DNA from 2 places in the Pseudoalteromonas sp. P1-8 genome. Region 1 is predicted to be linked to the other one. Evidence: predicted binding sites of a transcription regulator. Region 1 holds the regulator's gene; the other holds the start of a gene.

Region 1 (11,707 bases):
TGAGGCGGAGCAAACTCAACGCTTTGGTTGGTGTATTGAGTAAACACACCTGCGTAAGTAGCAATTAAATACTTTTGAAAAACCTCAATGAAGCGTTGTAACTCTTTAATCGCTTTCGCTTTTTCCTCTTTATCTTCGATAGCACGCACCTTTGACACGTGATTACCTAGTACGCGCAGTGCAGCATACTTGTAGTCAATGTAAGGCATTAGCTCTTCTTCTACAATAACGCGAAGATGCTCTTTGTCTTTCGCGATAAGAGGTTGGTCTTTGGTAATACGTGCAAAAGTATTATCTGACACTGTACGAACCATTTTGTACGGGTCTTTTAAATCAACCTTAGGTTCAGCGGCTTGTGCGTTTAGGCTAAACAGCACAGCAATACATAATAAAAACTTCTTAAACATAATTATTCACCACCCTGGTTGAATAAGAACTGACCGATTAACTCTTCTAAAACAAGCGCTGATTTTGTATCAGTAATGTAGTCACCATCTGCAAGCGCTTTGCTTTCAACACCAAATAGATCATCTAGATCTGTATCATGCTCACTTGCTGTTACATCTTCACCCATACAGCGTTGCTCAGCAGATTCAGGGGCAATAACAGGGTTAATGCCTAAGTACTGCTCACCTAAAATACCTGATGTCAAAATAGAGATTGATGTTGTGTCTGAAAACTTACATAAGTAATTTGCATCAATCGCCATATTTACCACAGGCACAAACTCTTTTGGGTGAATAAAGATTGATTCAACTCGGCCAACAACTACACCACCTACTTTAATCGGCGCACGTGCTTTTAAAGAACCAATGTTTTCAAACTTTGCGTTCAGTTGGTAAGTCTCACCACTACCACTAATGCCGGCATTCGCAACTTTAAATGCTAATAATGCAAATGCAGCAATACCAAGGGCTACAAAAAAGCCAACTAATATTTCTAATTTCCGTGAATTCATCTTTATACCCTAATTAGCTGGTAAACATTACCGCTGTTAAAATAAAGTCAAAACCTAATACTGCCAATGACGAGTGCACAACGGTTTCTGTTGTCGCTTTACTGATCCCCTCAGATGTAGGAACACAGTCATAGCCTTTATAAAGTGCAATCCAAGTCACAATCATGGCGAATACAAAACTCTTAATCATGCCGTTCACAATATCTTGTTGGAACGACACTTGCGCTTGCATGATTGACCAGAAGCTTCCTGAGTCAACACCAAGCCAATCAACACCCACTAAATGAGCGCCGATAATAGCAACCGCAGAAAATATTAATGCAAGTAATGGCATACTGATAAAACCAGCCCAAAAACGCGGTGCAATAATGCGTTTAAGTGGATCAATCGCCATCATTTCTAAGCTTGATAATTGCTCGGTTGCTTTCATTAAACCAATTTCAGCAGTAAGTGCACTGCCCGCGCGGCCTGCAAACAGTAACGCAGTTACTACAGGGCCTAACTCCCGTAATAAGCTCAATGCCACTAAAGGCCCTAAGCTATCTTCAGCACCATAGCCTACTAATACGGTGTAACCCTGCAGGGCGAGCACCATACCGATGAATAAGCCTGACACCATAATGATTAAAAGAGATTGCGAGCCCACCATATATAATTGGCGAACAAGTAAAGGCGTGCCTTTTTTGAAGTTCGGCACATTAACGAGTGCACCAAACAGCATCTGAGTTGAACGGCCAAGCGCGGCAAAGCGCCCTAATGTTTTGTGACCTAACTTCTGGAATAGATCAAGCATTATGCACTCCTAGTAATTCATCATCATACGCAGGAGCTGGGAAATGGAATGGTACAGGACCATCCGATAAACCATTTAAGAACTGTTGCACAAGCTCAGATTCATGGTTTTGCATTTGCTCTGGTGAACCTTCGCCTATCACCCCTTGATCAGCAATGATGATCACGTGATCAGCAATGCTCATAACCTCTGTTACATCATGGGTCACGATAAGTGATGATAAACCTAGCACCTCATTCAGTGATTTAATTAGCTTAACTAACACACCCATAGAGATAGGATCTTGGCCAGCAAATGGCTCATCGTACATGATAAGCTCTGGATCAAGAGCAATTGAACGCGCTAAAGCAGCACGGCGAGCCATACCACCAGAAAGCTCAGACGGCATTAAGTCTTGTGCACCACGTAAGCCGACAGCTTGTAATTTCATTAAAACGACAAGACGAATTAAATCTTCACTGAGTTGAGTATGCTCACGCAAAGGAAAGGCGATATTGTCAAACACTGACATATCGGTAAATAAAGCGCCACTTTGAAACAGCATACTCATTTTCGTGCGGGCAGCATAAAGTTCCTTGCGAGTCATGCCAGGAATGCTGTTGCCTTCAAATAAAATGTCACCAGAATCAGGTTTAAGCTGACCGCCAATTAAGCGCAACATGGTGGTTTTACCAATGCCGCTTGGTCCCATGATAGCGGTAATCTTGCCTTTCGGAATGTTAAAACTCATATTTTTATATATGATTCTATCGCCCCGTGAAAAGGTTACATCCTTGATTTCTACTATTGATTGCGACAAGTCGCTCTCCATAACGTTTTTCACTAGTTTTGCCATTTTAAGGGTTTTTTAGTCAAGATGGAAAAAACAAATCGTAAAATTTTGTAATATTTTCTATCAATAAATTCTAAAGCTAGCTGCAAAGAGCTTAACGACACCTGAAATTTAGTTTCCTTACTAAGCACGCTTTATGCTCGCCAGCCCATTCTTTTACTTATACTTTCAGGTTCGCTTTTGTTACTATTTGCAGTCATCTGTATAAGTAATGTTGGCGTATCACAATGGTGACTTCTTTTGTCATTTTAATTATTGGTTTTGCTGCACTCGTTTGGAGTGCCGATCGGTTTGTTTATGGGGCGGCTGCACTCGCAAAAAATATGGGGATCCCCACCCTAATCATTGGTTTAACCGTTGTTGCTATGGGCTCATCAGCCCCTGAAATGATGGTATCTGCATCGGCAGCACTTGCTGATAAAACAGATACTGCAGTAGGTAATGCGGTCGGCTCTAACATTACTAACATCTTACTTGTACTTGGTGTCACAGCTTTACTACGCCCTCTTTCAGTATCTTCAATGACACTTAAACGCGAAATGCCGCTGGTACTGTTAATCTCAGTAGCCGCTTGGTATGTGTTCTCAGATAACTATTTTTCGTTCGCTGAAGGCATTGCCTTGATAATTGCTTTTGCTGTGTTTATTGGTGGTTTAGTTATTGTTTCTCTGCGTGCTAAAAACCAAGATGACCCATTTGTCAGCGAAGCATGTGAAGATGTTCCGAATGATGTCAGTACCAAATCTGCCGTATTTTGGTTAGTCATCGGCATGATTTTATTACCAATTAGTTCACACTTTTTAGTTGAATCAGCCGTTGATATTGCGAAATATTTTGGTCTATCAGACCTTGTAATAGGTTTAACCATAATTGCTATTGGTACCAGCCTACCAGAGCTGGCAGCCTGTATTGCTGGGGTATTAAAGAACGAAGACGATTTAGCGCTCGGGAATATCGTTGGCTCAAACATTTTCAATTTACTCGCCGTATTACCACTTGCAGGTATTATCAATCCGTCAATTATTGACCCTTCTGCGGCAAACCGCGATGCACTTATCATGATTGCAGCAACGATTGTGTTGATTGCCATGTCATTGAACTTTAAAGGTGCTCGTCGTATCAATAGAGTAGAAGGTGGCTTCTTGTTAGTCGCATTTATTGCATATCAGGGCTATATTTTCAGCCAAGTAGGATAATTAATGACACAACCTAGCTTTATCGCGCAGGGTAAGCGCGTACTCGAAATTGAAGCACAAGCTTTACAAGAAATTGAGCAATATATAAATCAAGATTTCGATAGCGCTTGCCAGTTAATGTTCCAATGTACAGGTCGTATTATTGTGATTGGTATGGGCAAGTCAGGCCACGTTGGTAATAAAATTGCGGCGACCCTTGCAAGTACTGGCACACCTGCATTTTTTGTTCACCCTGGCGAAGCAAGCCACGGTGATTTAGGCATGATCACCCGTGATGATGTGGTGATGTGTATTTCGAACTCAGGTGAGACCAGCGAAGTACTCAGCATTATCCCTGTTATTAAGCGCATTGGCGCAAAGATGATTTCACTAACAGGCAACCCAGACTCAACCATGGCAAAACTGTCTGATGTTCATGTGTGCATTAAAGTAAGCCAAGAGGCATGTCCGTTAGGCCTTGCGCCAACTGCAAGTACTACTGCAACCTTGGTTATGGGCGATGCAATGGCGGTTGCATTACTTGAAACCCGTGGTTTCACAGCCGATGACTTTGCGCTTTCACACCCGGGTGGCAGCTTAGGTAAACGTTTATTGCTTACATTAGATGATGTGATGCACGCAGGCGACGCCACACCAATCGTTAGCGAAACCCAAAGCATTAAAGACGCACTAATCGAAATGTCAGCCAAAGGCCTTGGTATGACCGCTGTAATCGGAGCAGACAAAAAGTTAGCCGGGTTATTCACTGATGGTGACTTACGCCGTATTTTAGAACAGCGCATCGATATCCATAGCACTACAATTAGCCAAGTGATGACCCGTTCATGTACAACTGCTCGCCCTGACATGCTTGCAGCCGAAGCTTTAAACATTATGGAACGCAAACGTATCAATGGTTTAATTGTGGTAGATCAAAGTAATACGCCAATTGGTGCCCTTAATATGCAAGACCTATTAAAAGCAGGAGTTCTCTAAGCAATGACATTCGCCGAGCTATACCAGCCTCTTAGCCCTGATGTGAGTCAGCGCGCACAAAAAGTAAAATTGCTAATCTGTGATATAGATGGTGTTTTTTCTGATGGCCGAATTTATTTAGGTAATGATGGCGAAGAGCTTAAAGCATTTAATACTAAAGATGGCTTTGGTATTAAAGCGCTCATTAATAGTGGCTTTGAAGTGGCTGTGATTACTGGCCGCCATTCACAAATAGTTCAGCAGCGAATGACTAGCCTAACAGTTCAGCACATTTATCAGGGACAAGAAGATAAGCTGATTGCTTATCAAGAGTTAAAAGATAAACTGGGGCTGACTGATGAACAAATTGCCTATATTGGTGATGATGGTCCAGACTTACCAGTAATGGAAAAAGTAGGGTTTGCTGTTGCTGTAAACGACGCACACCCACTGATTAAAAAGCTGGCTCATTACACCACATTATTACCAGGTGGCTTTGGAGCTGTGCGTGAATTAACTGATTTACTGATGTTAGAAAACGGTAAGCCGTTAACTAGCGATGGAACCAGCGCATGAATATAGCCCGTATTTTACTGAGTATTGTTTTTGTTTGTTGCATGGTGTGGTTATGGTACCCGTACTTTAACCAATCAACAGACACAATAACTAGTGAAGACGAGATCATCGCAACACCTGATTACACTGCTGTGGCGTTAAAGCAAACAGCGTATGATGAGCAAGGCAAAATTAGTCATAAAGTGGCTGCTGCTAAAATGGAGTTGTATCAACAATTAGGGTTTACCTTTTTTGAGCAACCTATTTTTACTATTTATGGCGACCAGCATGTTTGGCAAGTAAAAGCCAAAGAAGCCACATTGTATGAAAACGATCAGCTGATTTTTGAAGGGGATGTAGTTGCTAAAAACTTAACCCACAACGGCATGATTGAAGATATAAAAGCAGAAAACATTAATGTCGATATTGATAAAATGACCATGTTTTCTAAGCAACCTGTGACACTAACAGGACCGAATTTAAAGATTACCGGTAAAGGCTTAAAAGCCGATTTAAAAACCGAAATTGTTGAGTTAACTAACCATACACGAACCATATACTATGACCAATAAACTGAAGAAATTACTCCTGATCCCAAGCTTATTGATTGCCTTTTCGGGCGCAGCTGCCGAGCAAACAGGCGCTCAAATTAGCATTAGCTCAGATCGCCAAGTAGGTAAACTAAAAGATGGCGTTGGCATATTTGAAGGTAACGTAGAGATCGTGCATGGTAATCGTCGTATTACCGCTGAACGCCTTGAAGCACACGGCGGTGACACCGAGGGTACAGTAGAGTTAATTATTGCCACAGGTAAGCCTGCTTACTTCGAAGAAAAGCAAACTGATGGCACCGTGATGAGCGCCAGCGCCGAAGAAGTTCGTTATGATGTTGCAAAACGCTTCTTAACCTTAAATGGTGAAGCTGAAGTTACTCAAGCAGGTCAAAAAGTAACAGCAAAAAGCATTACCTATGATATGGCACAGCAGCTGATCAGTGCTGAAAAAGACGAAAACTCAACAGATCGTGTACACACTATTTTAGTGCCTGTTGAAAATAAAAAAGATAATAAAGGCCAACCATGAGCACATTAAAAGCAGAGCTTTTAGCTAAAAGCTACAAAGGCCGCCAAGTGGTTAAAAATGTCGGCCTTGAAGTTGAAGCGGGCAGCATTGTTGGCTTGCTTGGCCCAAATGGTGCAGGTAAAACCACCACCTTCTATATGATTGTAGGCCTAGTCCCAAGCGACAAAGGTAAAATCAGCATTGATGATAACGATATTACCCTTTTGCCAATGCACAATCGTGCCCGCTTAGGTATCGGCTATCTGCCACAAGAATCGTCAATTTTTCGAAAGTTAACGGTTTACCAAAACTTGATGGCTATTTTAGAAACCCGTAAAGATCTAAACAAAGCAGGTCGCGAAGAAACACTTAATAGCTTACTCGATGAATTTAGTATTCAACACATTCGTGACAGCCAAGGTATGGCGCTGTCAGGTGGTGAGCGACGCCGTGTAGAAATTGCTCGCGCATTAGCCGCTAATCCTAAATTTATCCTTTTAGATGAGCCTTTTGCTGGTGTTGATCCAATTTCAGTGTTAGATATAAAGAAAATTATTGAGCACCTAAAAAATCGTGGTATCGGTGTACTAATTACTGACCATAATGTTCGAGAAACCCTTGATGTTTGTGAAAAAGCCTACATTGTTTCTCATGGGGAGCTAATTGCATCAGGCACACCTGAGCACGTATTAGCAGACCAAACTGTACGCGATGTATATCTAGGCGAGCAATTCAGGCTGTAACCATTACGCCAGCGACTAGAGCATCTGCTAGACTTATAACAATGACAATAAATCGATAACTGTGTTTTTACAGTTATCGATAACTTTAAAAGGATTGTTAGGGATACATGAGGCAATCATTACAGCTGCGCATGGGCCAGCAACTTACAATGACTCCACAACTGCAACAAGCGATTCGTTTGTTGCAGCTCAGTACATTGGATCTCCAGCAAGAAATTCAAGAAGCGCTTGATAGTAATCCCCTACTTGAAGTGGAAGAAGCGGATTACAATGAAGAAAGCACCGGCAAGAATGAGCAAAAAGCGGAGTCTGACGATGTGCAAGTCAGCGCGTCTGCCGAAGAAGCACCTAGCGAGTACGAGCAAGAAAGTAGTGATGCTCTCAATAAAGACACCGTAAGCGATGACTTAGCCATGGATGTTACTTGGGATGAGTACATGAGTGCCGCCCCTTCAACATCGTCAGGGCCAATGCCTGAAGATGAATCTATCTATCAAGGTGCATCAACCGAAACCCTTCACGAATACCTAATGTGGCAATTACAGCTCACGCCATTTAGCCCTACTGATGAAGCGATTGCTGTGGCAATTGTAGAAGCTATCGATGATTCAGGTATTTTAACGGTAAGCTGTGAAGATATAGTCGAAAGCTTTAATCAAAATAACGATGAAGAAGAAATCGAACTTGATGAAGTCGAAGCGGTCTTAAAAAGAATTCAGTTATTTGATCCTGTGGGTATTGGCGCGCGCAGTTTACAAGAATGTCTGTGCATTCAGCTACGCCAATTCGATGCCGATACGCCATATTTAGCTGAAACTAAAATGGTTTTATCTGAGCATATCGAATTATTAGCGAGTCGCGACTATCGAACTTTGATGAAAAAGACTAAGCTTAAAGAAAACGAGCTTAAAGAAGTTATGACGCTCATCCACAGCTTAAACCCTAAGCCTGCGGATAGCATAGTACGCGAAGAGTCTGAGTACGTCATACCTGATGTATCAGTGAAAAAAGTAAAAGGTCGCTGGGTAGTCGAGTTAAACCCAGATTGTATGCCAAAGATTAGAGTGAACAGCCAATATGCAGCTATGTCTCGCTCAGTTAAATCAAGTAGCGACAGCCAATTTATTCGTTCTCACTTACAAGAAGCAAAGTGGTTTATTAAGAGCTTAGAAAGCCGTAACGATACGCTATTAAAGGTGACCAACTGTATCGTTCAACAACAACAAGCTTTCTTTGAACATGGCCCTGAAGCAATGAAGCCGATGGTGCTAAATGATGTTGCTGAAATGGTCGAAATGCATGAATCGACGATTTCACGGGTAACAACGCAAAAATATATGCATACCCCACGGGGTATTTTTGAGTTGAAATATTTCTTCTCAAGCCATGTCAGCACCGAAAATGGTGGTGAGTGTTCTTCTACAGCAATACGCGCTTTAATCAAGAAGTTAGTCGCTGCAGAAAACTCAGCTAAACCATTGAGTGATAGCAAAATTGCAGATATATTGGCTGAGCAAGGAATTAAAGTAGCTAGACGTACAATTGCAAAATATCGTGAGTCTCTAGCAATACCTCCGTCTAATCAGCGTAAGAGTCTGATTTAGACGTTTTACATAGAAGGAAAAATGCTTATGCAACTAAATTTAACTGGTCGTCATGTAGAAATCACAGATTCATTAAGAGACTATGTAAACACCAAGTTTGCGAAACTAGAAAGGCATTTTGACCATATTAATAATGTTCATGTCATTCTAGATGTAGAAAAATTAAGCCAAAAAGCAGAAGCAACTTTACATGTAAACGGAGGCGAATTATTCGCTTCTACAGAACATCAAGATATGTACGCAGCCATTGACTCACTGATCGATAAACTTGATCGCCAAGTCATTAAACACAAAGAGAAATTAGCTCGACATTAAATTATGAAACTAAGTTCACTTACTAACCAGGACTGCAGCAAAGCTGCGGTCCTTTTTAATAGCAAAAAAAGAATTCTTGAATATATCAGCGAACTGGCCCACCAGCAGCTTCCTCATTTATCGCAACAAGATATCCTAGATGCTTTACTCAACCGAGAAAAACTAGGTAGCACCGGCATTGGCCGAGGTATTGCTATTCCACATGGCCGAATGAGCGGCGCAGATGAGCCTCATGCATTTGTGATAGTGAGTGAATCCCCTATTAATTTTGATGCAATTGATAATCGTCCAGTTGATATTTTTGTGGCACTCATCGTACCAGATGGTGACTGTCAGCTTCACCTAAAGACCTTATCAACAATTGCTGATAGACTTAAAGATAAAGAATTTTGTAAACAGCTGCGTAGTGCTACTACCGATCAGCAACTGTTTCAGGTCATATCAGCAGAGGCATAAATGGAATTAATAATTATCAGCGGTCGCTCAGGCTCAGGTAAATCGGTCGCTTTACGAGTACTTGAAGACTTAGGCTATTATTGCGTTGATAATATTCCGGTTAATTTACTGCCTTCGCTCGTACGTAGTGTGTCTGATAACTACGATAAAATAGCGGTCAGTATCGACGTACGTAACTTACCGAAAGAGCAGCAAGAATTTAATGATATTCTTGAGTACCTGCCAGGTTTCGCAAACCCAACACTATTCTATTTAGACAGTGATGACCAAACTCTGATCAAGCGCTTTTCAGAAACACGCCGCTTGCATCCACTATCTATTGATTCTTTGCCGCTTGATCTGGCCATTAAACAAGAAAAAATCCTGCTTGATGTGTTGATCACTCGCGCTGACTTTATGATTGATACCACTGATCTGAGTGTTCATCAGTTAGCAGAATCAATTCGCGAAAAGATTTTAGGTAAAAAAGATAAAAAGCTAATTATTACTTTTATGTCGTTTGGCTTTAAGCATGGTATTCCAAAAGAAGCTGACTACGTTTTTGATGCACGCTTTTTACCTAACCCACACTGGGAACCTGATTTAAAGCCACTAACTGGCCTTGATCAACCAGTAAAAGATTACCTAGCTAGCCACAGCATAGTGCAAAAGTTCACTTGGCAAATACAAACCTTTGTGCAAACTTGGTTGCCACATTTAGAGCGTAATAACCGCAGTTACCTGACCATTGCTATTGGTTGCACCGGCGGCCAGCATCGCTCTGTTTACTTAGCGCAAACAATTGGTGAGAGCTTTGCCAAAAGCCATGCTAATGTAAAAATCCGCCACCGCGAACAAGACATTTAATTAGGCACCAACAATGCACGCTGAAGATACCTTTTTAATTCAAAACAAACTTGGCTTACATGCTCGTGCTGCTACTGTTTTAGCGCAATTAGCACTGCAATTTGATGCCAAAATTACGCTTTATCAAGATGATAAAGAAGCTGAAGGCGACAGCGTGTTAGCATTAATGCTACTTGAAAGTAGTCAGGGTAAAGAAGTTCGCGTTGTGTGTGAAGGCCCTGACGCCGATGCTGCATTAACGGCAATCGGCGAATTAATTGCACAACGCTTCCACGAGCAAGAATAGCATTTGCTAAGACTTCAAGGTTTACGGTAAACTTAATTCGGATATTTAAAATTCCCTTTAAATATCCTACTTTTATATCGCTCGCTTTTCTAAATTACAAAACTCTTAATAAATTTATCGCAGTGCGACGATATCTCTGCAAATACACTACAAAGCAACTATGCTGTATTTGCTTAGCCTATTTAAACTTTTTTCAGTTGTAAGGACGCCAATGCCAGAAGCCTTTGAACAAGATTACCCACTACAACAACTCAAACAAGTGACCAAGTCACTCAATAGTGGTCAATTTGTTCAAGTGCGCGGTATGTTAGCCAAAACGGCACCTTGTGATACAGCCCTTTTACTTGAATCTTCTCCCCATAAAATTCGTCGTATGCTTTGGCAGCTGGTTGATCCAGATGTCCGTGGTGATGTTCTAGAAGAACTCTCTGAAGATGTACGTCTTGGCATTATTGCCCAGATGGAGCCTGAGCACATTGCTGCTGCCACTGAAGATATGGACGACGATGACTTAGGTGAGGTTTTACGTAGTCTTCCTGATACCGTATATCAAGACGTTGTCAGTGCCATGGATTCGCAAGATAGAGAGAGAGCAACTCAAGCACTTTCTTATCAAGAGCGCTCAGCCGGTGCCTTGATGAACAGCGATACGGTCACCATTCGTCCTGACGTTACTCTCGATGTTGTACTGCGCTATTTACGCTTACGAGGTGAGCTACCAGAGGGTACCGATGACTTATATGTAGTTGATAAGCATAACTGCTTTTTAGGCGCGCTTTCATTAACTACATTGCTGACCAGTCCTTCAGATAAAATTGTTCGTGATTTAATGGATGAAGACTGTGAGTCAATCCTAATCTCTATGGATGAAAGTGATGTAGCGCAACTGTTCGAGCGTCACAACTGGATTTCAGCGCCTGTTGTGGATGATAACGCTCACTTGCTTGGTCGTATTACCATTGATGATATCGTTGACGTAATCCGTGAAGATGCAGAGCACAGCATGCTAAGCCTCGCTGGTCTTGACGACGAAGAAGATACCTTTGCGCCAGTGCTAAAAAGTTCGCAGCGTCGCTCTATTTGGCTTGGGGTTAACTTATTAACCGC
Region 2 (11,707 bases), on a different contig from region 1:
TATACACAGAAAACCTTGAACAGTCGCAGTTGCAATCATTAGAGCAAGCATTAAATAAACAAAGCTTACCCTATGAATATACCCAGCTTCCTGTGCCAAGAGAGTTTACTGATGCAACCTTAATGCTATCGAGCGATAAGATTCTTACTCATGAAGCCGAGCAACTAGCTGAAATTATGCAGGGACTGGGTTATCAAGCCGAAATTAAGTACACCACAGATGCCAATCACTTTTACAATCATGGCAATATTGGCTTTTACTTAAAAGCTAAAAATACCACTACCAGTTTTACTATGCCGGCTCGTGTACTCACCACTGGATGCGTTGAAGACAAGTATAATGATCTTGCAGTTACATTTAATGATAAGCAGGCGCACTTTACCCTTACAAGTGGTAGAAAAGTCTCCCTAGATTGGGATTATTTATATGGCTACCTAGTCATTTATTATAAAAATTATTCGCAAACATACAGTCATTTAACGCCAGAAGTGAGCACTCCTTTTGGTATGAAACCATCAGATACTTACCGTTACACGGCACGTGTTAATAGCCCAAGTTGGTTAAATTGCTCATTACAAATTGTGTATATGGACTAGCTTCGCGACTCAAGGTAATTACTAAGCTTAGTAATACGCTCACTCATGCCTTCGATGATGCGGTCTTTAATTTTCTCGCGGATCACATTGGGTAAGCGGGTGAGTGCTTCAGGGGAAATAGCTAACAAAATGGTATCGACTTTTGCGCGTGCGCTGGTACTGTGCTCTCGGTTATTGATAAAAGCACCTTCACCGATAAATTCACCGGGCTCAATGGTGCCAAGTTCGAGTAAATGACTTTGTTTGAATACCATCAGTGAGCCGCTTAGCACGATATAAAGCCGTTTATCAGCATCGTATTGTTTAAAAACAGCGCGGCCTTGTTTGACCAAATACAAATGACTGAATGACTCTAATAACACTTGTCGTTCACTGAGAGTAAACTCTCTAAAGAACGACAATCTGTTAATTATTTCCATTTGTTTAATTAGTGGAATGTGCTCGATTAACTTCATTGACTCACATAGGTATAGCGCGAAATTAGCTAATATTGCGCTCTTTTAGCTTGCGGGTCAATGTATTGCGGCCCCAACCAATCTTCACTGCGGCTTCTTGCTTGTGGCCAGCACAGTTGGCAAGGGCGGTTTTAATCAAACGAGTTTCGAGTTGTGCTTGAATGGCAGGCCAAATATTTTCTTTGCCTTGTTTAAGTTCAAGGTTAAGCCATTGTTGAAATGCATCCAGCCAATCACCTTCTTGCTCAGTCGGTGTAACAGCAACAATCTCTGGTGGTAAATCTTGCTCGCTGATCAGCTCACCCGGTGCCATAACCGTTAACCAGCGGCAGGTATTCTCTAATTGGCGCACGTTACCTGGCCAATTGAATAAGCGCAGTTGCTCAGTGGCTTTAGGGCTTAAAATTTTGCTTTCAACCTGCAACTCTTTGGCACTTTTATGTAAAAAGTGTTGTGCTAGTCGTTCAATATCTTCAGTACGCTCACGTAACGCGGGTAAGCGTAAACGCACCACGTTTAAGCGATGGAATAAGTCGTCACGAAACTTACCTTGTTTTACCAAGTCTTCGAGGTTTTGGTGCGTTGCAGCGATAATACGTACATCAACTTTAATACTTTGATGACCACCAACACGGTAAAACTCACCATCGGCTAACACGCGTAATAAACGTGTTTGTACATCGAGCGGCATATCACCTATTTCATCTAAAAATAAGGTGCCGCCATTCGCTTGTTCAAAACGGCCTTTACGAATACTGTCGGCTCCAGTGAACGCGCCTTTTTCGTGACCGAATAACTCTGACTCGACCAATTCTTTTGGAATGGCAGCCATATTCAAAGCTATAAATTGGTTTTCTTTACGAGGGCTGTGGTTATGCAGGGCACTTGCAACTAGCTCTTTACCTGTCCCTGACTCACCATTAATCAGAACGCTCATACTTGATGCTGATAATTTACCAATTGCCCTAAACACCTCTTGCATAGCAGGCGCTTCGCCTATGATATGCGCATTGGTTTGTGGTGCTTGCTTACGTTTAGTTTTTTTCGTTGAATTAGCACGGCATGCGCTTTCAACCAGCGCGACAGCTTCATCTAAATCGAACGGTTTAGCGAGATACTCAAATGCCCCTTTTTGGAAGGCATTAACCGCTGAGTCTAAGTCTGAGTGAGCGGTCATGATGATCACTGGCAGGCCTGGGTTTTGCTCAGCAATAGTCTCAAGTAACGCCATGCCGTCCATACCCGGCATTCGTACATCAGATACTAATACCGTTGGCTGGCTAAACTTTAATGCATTAAGCACATCTTGTGCGTTCGCATAGCTTTCAGTTTCAAATCCTGCACGTGCCAACGCTTTCTCTAGTACAAAGCGAATTGAGGCATCATCATCAACTAACCAGACTGTTTTCATGACTACTCCAAAAAACCATTAATCCGTAAAAGGCAAATAGATATTAAATTCTGTATGGCCTGGCCAACTGTCACAATCAATGTGGCCATCATGTTGGTCAACCAAGGTTTGCGCTATCGATAAACCAAGCCCTGATCCATTTTCTTTGTTGGTGATCATTGGGTAGAACAAGGTTTCACGTAAGCTCTTGTCTATACCTGGGCCGTTATCCGAAATTTGGATCAGCAAGGTTTTTTTCGGCGCCTTACCTGGGCGCCTGTGTTGATGATTGATGCGGGTTTTTATTCTTATCTCGCCACCATCAACCAGTGCCTGTTGTGCATTACGAATAATGTTCAGTACCACTTGTTGAATTTTACTTTGGTCAATGTACACACTCGGTATACTTGGATCATAGTCTTTCACTAAAGTGATATTGGCATTGTTATCTAACATGCTCAGCTTAATCACTGACTCTAACGCTTGGTGAATGTTGCCATAGGATTTATGTGGCAATTGATTCGGACCAAGTAAGCGGTCTACAAGCTCGCGTAAACGGTCTGCTTGTTCAATGATTAATTCGGCACATTGATCACGTTCTTGCTGATCAACCTCATATTGCAATAATTGCGCCGCTCCGCGAATTCCACCTAAAGGATTTTTAATTTCGTGTGCCAAACCGCGAATTAGATTACGTGCTGCTTGATACTGATGCATTTGGTTCGAAGCTTGATCGTGGCGAATTTCATCATCCATTTGGCGGCATTCAAACAAAATATAATTTTCATCATTGCTGCTTATTCGTCGCGTGCTAATGGTCAGCTTGGCATGGCGAGAATCGACGAACACCACGTCAGCTCTATGCTGGTGGCAATCAACACCATCGAACAACGAATACTGAGCAATGCGTTTTAAGTCTATTGAGTGGTAATTGAATAGGTTATCGAACGGTTGGTTGATAATGCGCTTGGGTCCTAAACCTAAAAGCTCACTGGCGCTATCGTTTGCATAAACCAGTTTAAAATCTCGGTCGAGTAAAATGACAGCAGTACTTAAATTTTTCCAAATACTGTCGAGCAGTTCAGAGTTAAAATGTGTTTCACTGAGCATGATTGCACCATTTTAGTGCGTTTCAATTTAGTGCAGCTTAGCATACTCTTTTTACTTTGCGAGAAGTCATGCCAAAAACCTTAGTTTCCGCCATAAATTGAGGTTCTGTGCATGAAAAAGGTGCTGACTGGGCTAACCGAAACGAGTTTATTATTAGCATCATAAAGTTTAGCTTGTAATGTGTGTTCTCCACGCTCGACCTCTCTTAGTGCAAAGGTCGTGCTATTACTTGGTGCACCATGAGGATTGCCATCAAATAAAAGTTGTACTTTAAATCCGTTTTCAAAGCGTGGGTTAATTCGGGCGGTGACATACACTGAACCGGTATTTTCTCGCACGGTCGCTTCATTAGCAGGAGAAGCAATACTGACTTTAAATTTGACTGGTGTCGCACTTGGTGCGTTATCAAGTATGCTGGTGTCGGTAGCTGGCATGGTCAGGTTTTGGGTATTCATCTTTACTTCGGTAGCGCCAGGGCGCGGTGTATCAGAAAATACTAAAACGCCGTTTTTATCTTTCCAAGAATACACTTTCTGCGCTGCGCTATAGCCAAAAAAGCTTATAAAAATCAGCGATAGTACCAATAAAGTTGTGCTTTTCACCCTGCAACCCTGCATTTTTTAATCTAAATAAAACTGTAGAGTAGAACCCGCTCAATTACCATTAAAAAAGCCCGCAGAGCGGGCTTGAGAACACACATTTATTATCTTTTAGATAATTCTGCTACAGCGTGTGTTACACGCTGTAGTACATTTCGAACTCAACTGGGTGAGTTGTCATGTTAAGTTTTTCAACTTCTTGACCTTTAAGCGCGATGTATGCATCGATTAGGTCATCAGTGAATACGCCACCTTGAGTTAAGAACTCACGGTCAGCGTCTAATGATGCTAGTGCTTCAGATAAAGAAGATGCAACTTGTGGGATCTCAGCTGCTTCTTCAGCAGGTAGATCGTATAAGTCTTTGTCCATTGCATCGCCAGGGTGGATCTTGTTTTTGATACCGTCTAGGCCAGCCATAAGCATTGCAGAGAATGCTAAGTATGGGTTAGCTGTTGGATCAGGGAAACGAATTTCGATACGACGTGCTTTTGCAGACGGTACCACTGGGATACGGATTGAAGCAGAACGGTTACGTGCAGAATATGCAAGCATTACTGGTGCTTCGAAGCCTGGTACTAGGCGCTTGTATGAGTTAGTTGATGCGTTAGCAAATGCGTTGATTGCTTTAGCGTGCTTGATGATACCACCGATGTAGTAAAGAGCTTCTTCAGATAGACCAGCGTATTTGTCACCAGCGAAGATGTTTACGCCATCTTTACCTAGAGATTGGTGGCAGTGCATACCAGAACCGTTATCACCTACGATTGGTTTAGGCATGAATGTCGCTGTTTTTCCGTAAAGGTGAGCCATGTTATGGATAACATATTTCATCTCTTGAATTTCGTCAGCTTTTAATACCATTGTATTGAAGCGCGTTGCGATCTCATTTTGACCTGCAGTTGCTACTTCGTGGTGGTGAGCTTCAACTACTTGACCTAGTTCTTCAAGAACTAAACAAGTTGCTGAACGCCAGTCTTGTGATGAATCAACAGGAGAACACGGGAAGTAACCGCCTTTAACACCTGGACGGTGACCCATGTTGCCACCTTCGTAATCTTTATCTGAGTTCCAAGCAGCTTCTACAGAATCGATTTTGTACATAGAACCAGACATGTCTGATTTGTATTTAACGTCATCAAAAAGGAAGAACTCTGGCTCTGGACCGAATAAAACAGTGTCAGCAATACCAGTAGAACGCATGTACTCTTCAGCGCGTTTTGCAACAGAACGTGGATCACGCTCATAACCTTGAAGTGTTGAAGGCTCAACTACGTCACAACGTACGATTAGTGTAGCTTCTTCAGAAAACGGGTCCATTTTCGCAGACTCAGGAACAGGCATAAGTACCATGTCTGATTCGTTGATACCTTTCCAGCCAGCAATTGAAGAACCGTCAAACATTTTGCCGTCTTCGAAGAAATCTTCATCAATTTGATGATGAGGAATAGAAACATGCTGTTCTTTACCTTTGGTATCAGTAAAGCGTAAATCAATGAACTTAACGTCATTTTCTTTGATAAAATCTAAAACCGATTGTGACATGTGTCCTCCAATTGTTGGGTTTTATTTTTTGCTGCATTATTGCTTTTCGCTTATATAAGCTGGTTTCGTGCCATGTTTTTAACACCTTGTTTAGGCTTATAAAAAGTGAACAGGGCTTCGTTTTGTTAACTTTTATTGCACTAAGTTGGTGCGTAAAAAGATCATTCTGGTGCGTAAAAAGTGCGACCTTGTTTTGCACAATTATTGAGCGTGCCAATTTTTCTGTTATGAACACGATTTAGTGCCAAAATATGGTTCAAAAACGAAAATTTCGCCAGTTTTGAGCTCAGATTCACTTTAATTTTCATAAATTTGTCATTTATAAAACAGATACTTATAAAAAGCTTGAAGAAAGTTTATAAATTTATATTGGATAAACTTTCATCCATGCCATTATTAAGGGATAATATGCGCCCTTTTAAATCCTATGCTGGGACATCTGGTGAAAACGCAGGTGAGTGCGTAGATCTTGCAGGATCAATGAGATTCAATTTCTCTGAGAAAAAATATGAGCATCGAAAAGTTAAGAAATATAGCGATTATCGCCCACGTTGACCACGGTAAAACAACTTTGGTTGATAAACTGCTTGAGCAATCAGGCACATTAGAAACGCGCGGCGGTAACGAAGAGCGCGTAATGGACTCAAACGACATTGAGAAAGAGCGTGGTATTACCATTTTAGCTAAAAACACAGCTATCTCTTGGAACGACTACCATATCAATATCGTAGACACCCCAGGACACGCCGACTTCGGTGGTGAAGTAGAACGCGTACTTTCGATGGCTGACTCAGTATTACTACTTGTTGATGCTCAAGAAGGTCCAATGCCGCAAACGCGTTTCGTAACGCAAAAAGCATTCGCACAAGGTTTAACACCGATTGTTGTTATCAACAAGATCGACAAACCAGGCGCACGTCCTGACTGGGTTATGGACCAAGTTTTCGACTTATTCGATAACTTAGGTGCAACTGATGAACAGTTAGACTTTAAAGTAATCTATGCATCAGCTATCAACGGCTGGGCAACAATGGATTTAGACGAGCCATCAGAAAACATGGAACCAATGTTCCAGATGATCGTTGACGAAGTATCTCCACCGGATGCAGATCCTGAAGGTGCTTTCCAAATGCAAATTTCTCAGCTTGACTACAACTCGTACATCGGTGTTATCGGTGTAGGTCGTATCAAGCGTGGTACTGTTCGCCCTAACCAACAAGTAACAATTGTTAGTGCAGATGGTACTAAGCGTAATGGTAAAGTTGGCCAAGTAATGAGCTACTTAGGTCTTGAGCGTCATGAAGCAGAGTCTGCAGGCGCGGGTGACATCATTGCTATCACAGGTCTTGGTGAGCTGAAAATCTCAGACACTATCTGTGATGTAAATACCGTTGAAGCATTACCACCGCTAAGTGTTGATGAGCCTACAGTAACAATGACGTTCTCTGTAAACACATCACCATTTGCTGGTAAAGAAGGTAAATTCGTAACTTCACGTAACATCCTTGAGCGTTTACAAGCTGAGCTTGTTCACAACGTTGCATTACGTGTTGAAGAAACTGACAACCCAGATAGCTTCCGTGTTTCTGGTCGTGGTGAGTTACACTTAGGTATCTTAATCGAGAACATGCGTCGTGAAGGTTACGAGCTTGCTGTATCTCGTCCACAAGTAATCCTTCGTGAAGTTGATGGTCAAAAAGAAGAGCCATACGAAACACTTACAATCGACTGTCAAGAAGAGCACCAAGGTTCTATCATGGAACAAATTGGTCTTCGTAAGGGTGAACTAACAGACATGTCTCCAGATGGTAAAGGCCGTGTACGTATGGACTTTATGATCCCAAGCCGTGGCTTAATTGGTTTCCAAACTGAGTTCATGACATTAACGTCTGGTTCTGGTCTTCTTTACCACACATTCGATCACTATGGTCCACACAAAGGCGGTACTATCGGTGCTCGTAAGAATGGTGTAATGATTGCAAACGCAACAGGTAAAGCACTTACTAACGCATTATTCAACTTACAAGACCGTGGTAAGTTATTCATCGGTCACGGTGTTGAAGTTTACGAAGGTATGGTTATCGGTATCCACAGCCGTGACAACGACCTAACAGTAAACGCGCTTAAAGGTAAGCAACTTACAAACGTTCGTGCATCTGGTACAGATGAAGCACAAACACTTGTTCCACCACTAAACTACACGCTTGAACAAGCGATTGAGTTCATCGATGATGACGAGTTAGTGGAAGTTACACCTGAGAACATCCGTATTCGTAAGCGTCACTTAACTGAAAGTGAGCGTAAGCGTGCGAGCCGTCAAGCTAAAGACTAATAAGGTCTTTTAGTTTTACAAAATTAAAACCGCCGTATTGAAAAATACGGCGGTTTTTTGTTGTATGATTAGCTCTCAGCTCTCAGCTCTCAGCTCTCAGCTCTCAGCTCTCAGCTGTCAGATCGAATGGAAGATTAAATGTTTTTTGGGTATGAGTTTTATTACTGGCTCGGATGGTTAGCGATAACAGTTCTTGCTGCAAAGAAATATGGCTATCTAGGCTTGTTCATTGCGCATTGCATCATTTTTGTGAGTGTATTTGCTAGTGACTTACGCTATGTGTCGCAACTAATATCCCAACCTGAGTGGGATGGTAATCCTGACCTTGATATTATTTTTCTTGTTGGCGTAATATTTCGTACTATAGTGATTAATGTTTTATTGCTACCGACAGGAATTTTAGGAAAATATTTCCATAACAAAGTTAATACCACTGGAATTTAGCCTAAGCTAATTTTCTAGGAGTAAATTGTTCCAACATTGCTATCAGAATTGTAGCTTTACTTATTTTGTTTGTATTTCTAACCTAGTTAATTAGTTTATTGAGCAACTCGCAACTCGCAACTCGCAACTTTTTACTAACTCCCCCATCTGTACTATCTTTTCTAAATCCAACTTGCAGGAGAGTAAGATGTATTTAGTTAGACTGATTTACACAAGTGAAATTAGCGATGGGTTTGGGCCCAATGACATCGAAGATATTCTCGAGAAAGCTAAGCAGAATAATGCAGAAAGTAATGTAACTGGGCTACTGTGTTTTAATAGCACCCACTTTATGCAATGCCTTGAGGGGTCACGAAAAGCGGTGAATGAAACTTATCATCGTATTCTTAATGACAAACGTCATTGCAATATCATCATGCTGAATTACTGTGAAATAGTAGAGCGTGAATTTGAGAATTGGTCGATGGGATACATACCTAATTCAAAAATGACAACTCCATTAAACTTAAAGTACTCAGGTACCAGCGAATTTAATCCATTAGCCATGTCGGCAGGAAGCGCCCATAAACTTATGCTGGCTTTACGGGACTCATTGCTCAAACATACTATGTAGTGCTTGTAAGTGTCACTACAGTGACACTTGCTCACCTTCATTCAATATGTAAAGAGGGACTTGGCTGTTCATCTGTTTTTGCATATGCAGTAATCTTAATAATGCAGAGTGGCTTGAATGGTCACCCATTTGCCAGCTTGAGTTGCCATAACCCCATGGGATCATCACTTTACAGTTTAGCTCCTCTGCGGCGTTTAAGCTGTCTTCTGGCGTTGTATGAACATAGCGATACCACTTACCGTTTTCTTCATGGTAATAAGAAGCGATAGGCATTAAACATACATCAATCTCGCCGTATTTTTGATTAATATCTTGGAAGTGTTTTGAGTAACCGGTATCACCAGCAAAAAACAAGGTTCTACCATTTTGCTCAAGTAACCAACCATTCCATAAATCTTTATTTTGGTCGTCGTAAATGAAAGGCACCATTATGCGACTGCTAAAATGATGAGCTGGCAGCGCATGAATCGTTAAATCATTAATTTGTGTACTTGCGTACCACGCCATTTCTGAAATATTAAAGCCACCCGTCGGGAAGTTATCTGCAAACCCTAATGGCACTAAGTAGCGGGGGGTGTTGCCAATCTCTTCTATATCTGCCTTGTTAAAATGGTCATAGTGAATGTGTGAGTACATTACTGCATCTAAGCCATTAAGTTCAGCTTGTGATGGCCAAAAACCAGGTTTGCGATAAATGCCCCCTGCAAGCTTAAAGGCAAAGTCTACGGGCGAATCAAACTGATCTTTAACAGGGTCAAACAACAGCTGCTCACCATTTGGTGATTGAATATAAAACCCAGCATGACCTAACCAGCGCACCGTAAAACCTGAGTTGATTGCAGGCATATGTTGTTCTGCGTGAAACTCGCATTGTGAGTTGCTGTCGTCGCACACAAGGAGTTCTGACGCTTCATAGCAATTGTCAGTGCAGGTTGTTGGGTATTCTTTATCACCCGGATAAAGGTTGTGGTAGCGACCTTCGTACTCTCCCTCAGTTTTTAACGGAGTAATGGTGCCTTCACCGGCAATAATATCAACAGTGTTTGAATTACTGCATGCACTTAAAAGTGCTGCTGCAATAAGAGTTGAGAGTGTTTTTAAATGCATACCATGCTTACTTTTTATTCTTTGCAGTGAGTTTAGCAAAATAAAATTTAAGATAAATCATTAAAAAGTAACTAAATATTGACTAATTTGTGATGCGATTTTTTTTTGCTAGTATTTGAGTGATTTTCGAACACGAATCAAGGAGGATAAATGAAAGTTATTGCTTTTTTAATTGGTATATTTTCACTGTCGTCTTTAGCCGCTACGGACTCGTTAACATGTAATGGCTGCTCCACTAATGGAATGGAAAACTTAGCTGCGTTTTCACAACAACGGTCGGGGTCTAGCTATGTGGTTATTTTTGATTTTGATAACAGACAAGTGAAAAAATATTACAGGAGCTTGCGATTTAGTAGCTTTGGTGAGCCTATACGTAACGCTGTTAATGTTGAGTTGAGCTATGAAGAGCAATTTGATGCAAATTTAATTCTGGAGTTTAGGCAAGAAGTAATATTGCTATTGAAAAATAAAAGTGTTGCTATGTTTGTTTCTAATGATGCTGAAACAGATTATATGGGCACTGACTCGAGCCAGTCGATTGCCGCATTTTCTAGAGTTGAGATAAGCAACCATGAAAGTACCTCTTCAGTTTTAAAAGATGTAGGTGGATTTGATGTTAAAGGAGACCCGTATACCTTCTTAAGTCGGTCTAGTTTTAGAAATAATGCATTTGATTATTATTTAAACCAAGATGGTTCTTTGTTTTCTGAATTAATTGACTCTGCTCTAGATGCAGTAAGAATACCCACAGGAAAAGACATGGGGCTCTACGTGACAATTAATTTTTATGAATCTGCCGATAAAAGTATTTATAACGGCTCTGTCAAAGCTGCAATAGACTTTACAAATGATGTGTTCATCATTATGAGCGCAAAAGATGCAGATAATAACAGTATTCCATTAAAAGTTAGTGACTTAAATAATGAATTTGTTTTTAAAAATAAAAGCAATGGTGAAACAATATTTCTCAATTATATAAATTTACTGTTTGACAGCCATGGAGGGCACACTCCAAATTGCGTGGTGACATCACACCGCACACAAGGTGATCAACACATCTTTACATATAGTTGTAAGTAAATTTTTATATGTTTTATTAAAATTAATGCGGCTAATTGCCGCATTAATTTTTAGCTAACTATCTCAACCCGCTTTGTTCATTTGCTCAATGAACTTATTAGAGTCTTCGATAGATTTGTTCATGTCGTCCATTAACACTTTTATATCGCGTTTTAGGCTTGTGAACTCACCTTTGATAGCTGTTACAGCTTGTGCGTTTAGATTATGTTTTAAGTACAAAACATTATCATGAAGTGATGATAATACCGGCTCCATTTTGCTTTCTGCGCTACGCATTGAGCGAAGTAGTTGATCAAATTGGCGCTTAGTTGCATTGAGCTTTTTGCTGCTTTCACGTTTAAGAGAGGCGCTTTTGTATTGCTCTAGTTCATCGGCCCATTCATCAAATAGCGCTTCAGCTACATCTTCTACTTTATTGATATTGCTTGTTACGTCGTT

Evidence for each region. Region 1 encodes sigma-54, which starts transcription at its own class of promoters, with help from an activator protein. Its sites were predicted from a motif close to GTTGGCACGNNNNTNGNNT; they were not measured.
Region 2: glnA (glutamate--ammonia ligase) is a predicted target of sigma-54. The motif match lies at 5,750-5,768, and genes of this name have one in related genera.

The regions. Positions count from the first base shown of each region.
Region 1 covers NZ_LJSO01000014.1:43,513-55,219, reverse strand. Annotated here, with positions in the region: gene AN213_RS16700 (phospholipid-binding protein MlaC) at 1-407, opposite strand, end outside; gene mlaD (outer membrane lipid asymmetry maintenance protein MlaD) at 410-958, opposite strand; gene mlaE (lipid asymmetry maintenance ABC transporter permease subunit MlaE) at 972-1,751, opposite strand; gene AN213_RS16685 (ATP-binding cassette domain-containing protein) at 1,744-2,562, opposite strand; gene AN213_RS16680 (calcium/sodium antiporter) at 2,811-3,779, shown strand; gene AN213_RS16675 (KpsF/GutQ family sugar-phosphate isomerase) at 3,783-4,754, shown strand; gene kdsC (3-deoxy-manno-octulosonate-8-phosphatase KdsC) at 4,758-5,309, shown strand; gene lptC (LPS export ABC transporter periplasmic protein LptC) at 5,306-5,860, shown strand; gene lptA (lipopolysaccharide transport periplasmic protein LptA) at 5,850-6,371, shown strand; gene lptB (LPS export ABC transporter ATP-binding protein) at 6,368-7,093, shown strand; gene AN213_RS16650 (RNA polymerase factor sigma-54) at 7,201-8,697, shown strand; gene hpf (ribosome hibernation promoting factor) at 8,725-9,012, shown strand; gene ptsN (PTS IIA-like nitrogen regulatory protein PtsN) at 9,016-9,468, shown strand; gene rapZ (RNase adapter RapZ) at 9,469-10,314, shown strand; gene AN213_RS16630 (HPr family phosphocarrier protein) at 10,328-10,600, shown strand; gene mgtE (magnesium transporter) at 10,812-11,707, shown strand, end outside.
Region 2 covers NZ_LJSO01000010.1:16,284-27,990, forward strand. Annotated here, with positions in the region: gene AN213_RS14175 (hypothetical protein) at 1-596, shown strand, start outside; gene AN213_RS14180 (Crp/Fnr family transcriptional regulator) at 593-1,051, opposite strand; gene ntrC (nitrogen regulation protein NR(I)) at 1,077-2,462, opposite strand; gene glnL (nitrogen regulation protein NR(II)) at 2,481-3,551, opposite strand; gene AN213_RS14195 (DUF4124 domain-containing protein) at 3,632-4,153, opposite strand; gene glnA (glutamate--ammonia ligase) at 4,287-5,693, opposite strand; gene typA (translational GTPase TypA) at 6,202-8,025, shown strand; gene AN213_RS14210 (hypothetical protein) at 8,164-8,469, shown strand; gene AN213_RS14215 (BLUF domain-containing protein) at 8,657-9,082, shown strand; gene AN213_RS14220 (MBL fold metallo-hydrolase) at 9,098-10,189, opposite strand; gene AN213_RS14225 (hypothetical protein) at 10,340-11,269, shown strand; gene AN213_RS14230 (DUF2959 domain-containing protein) at 11,333-11,707, opposite strand, start outside.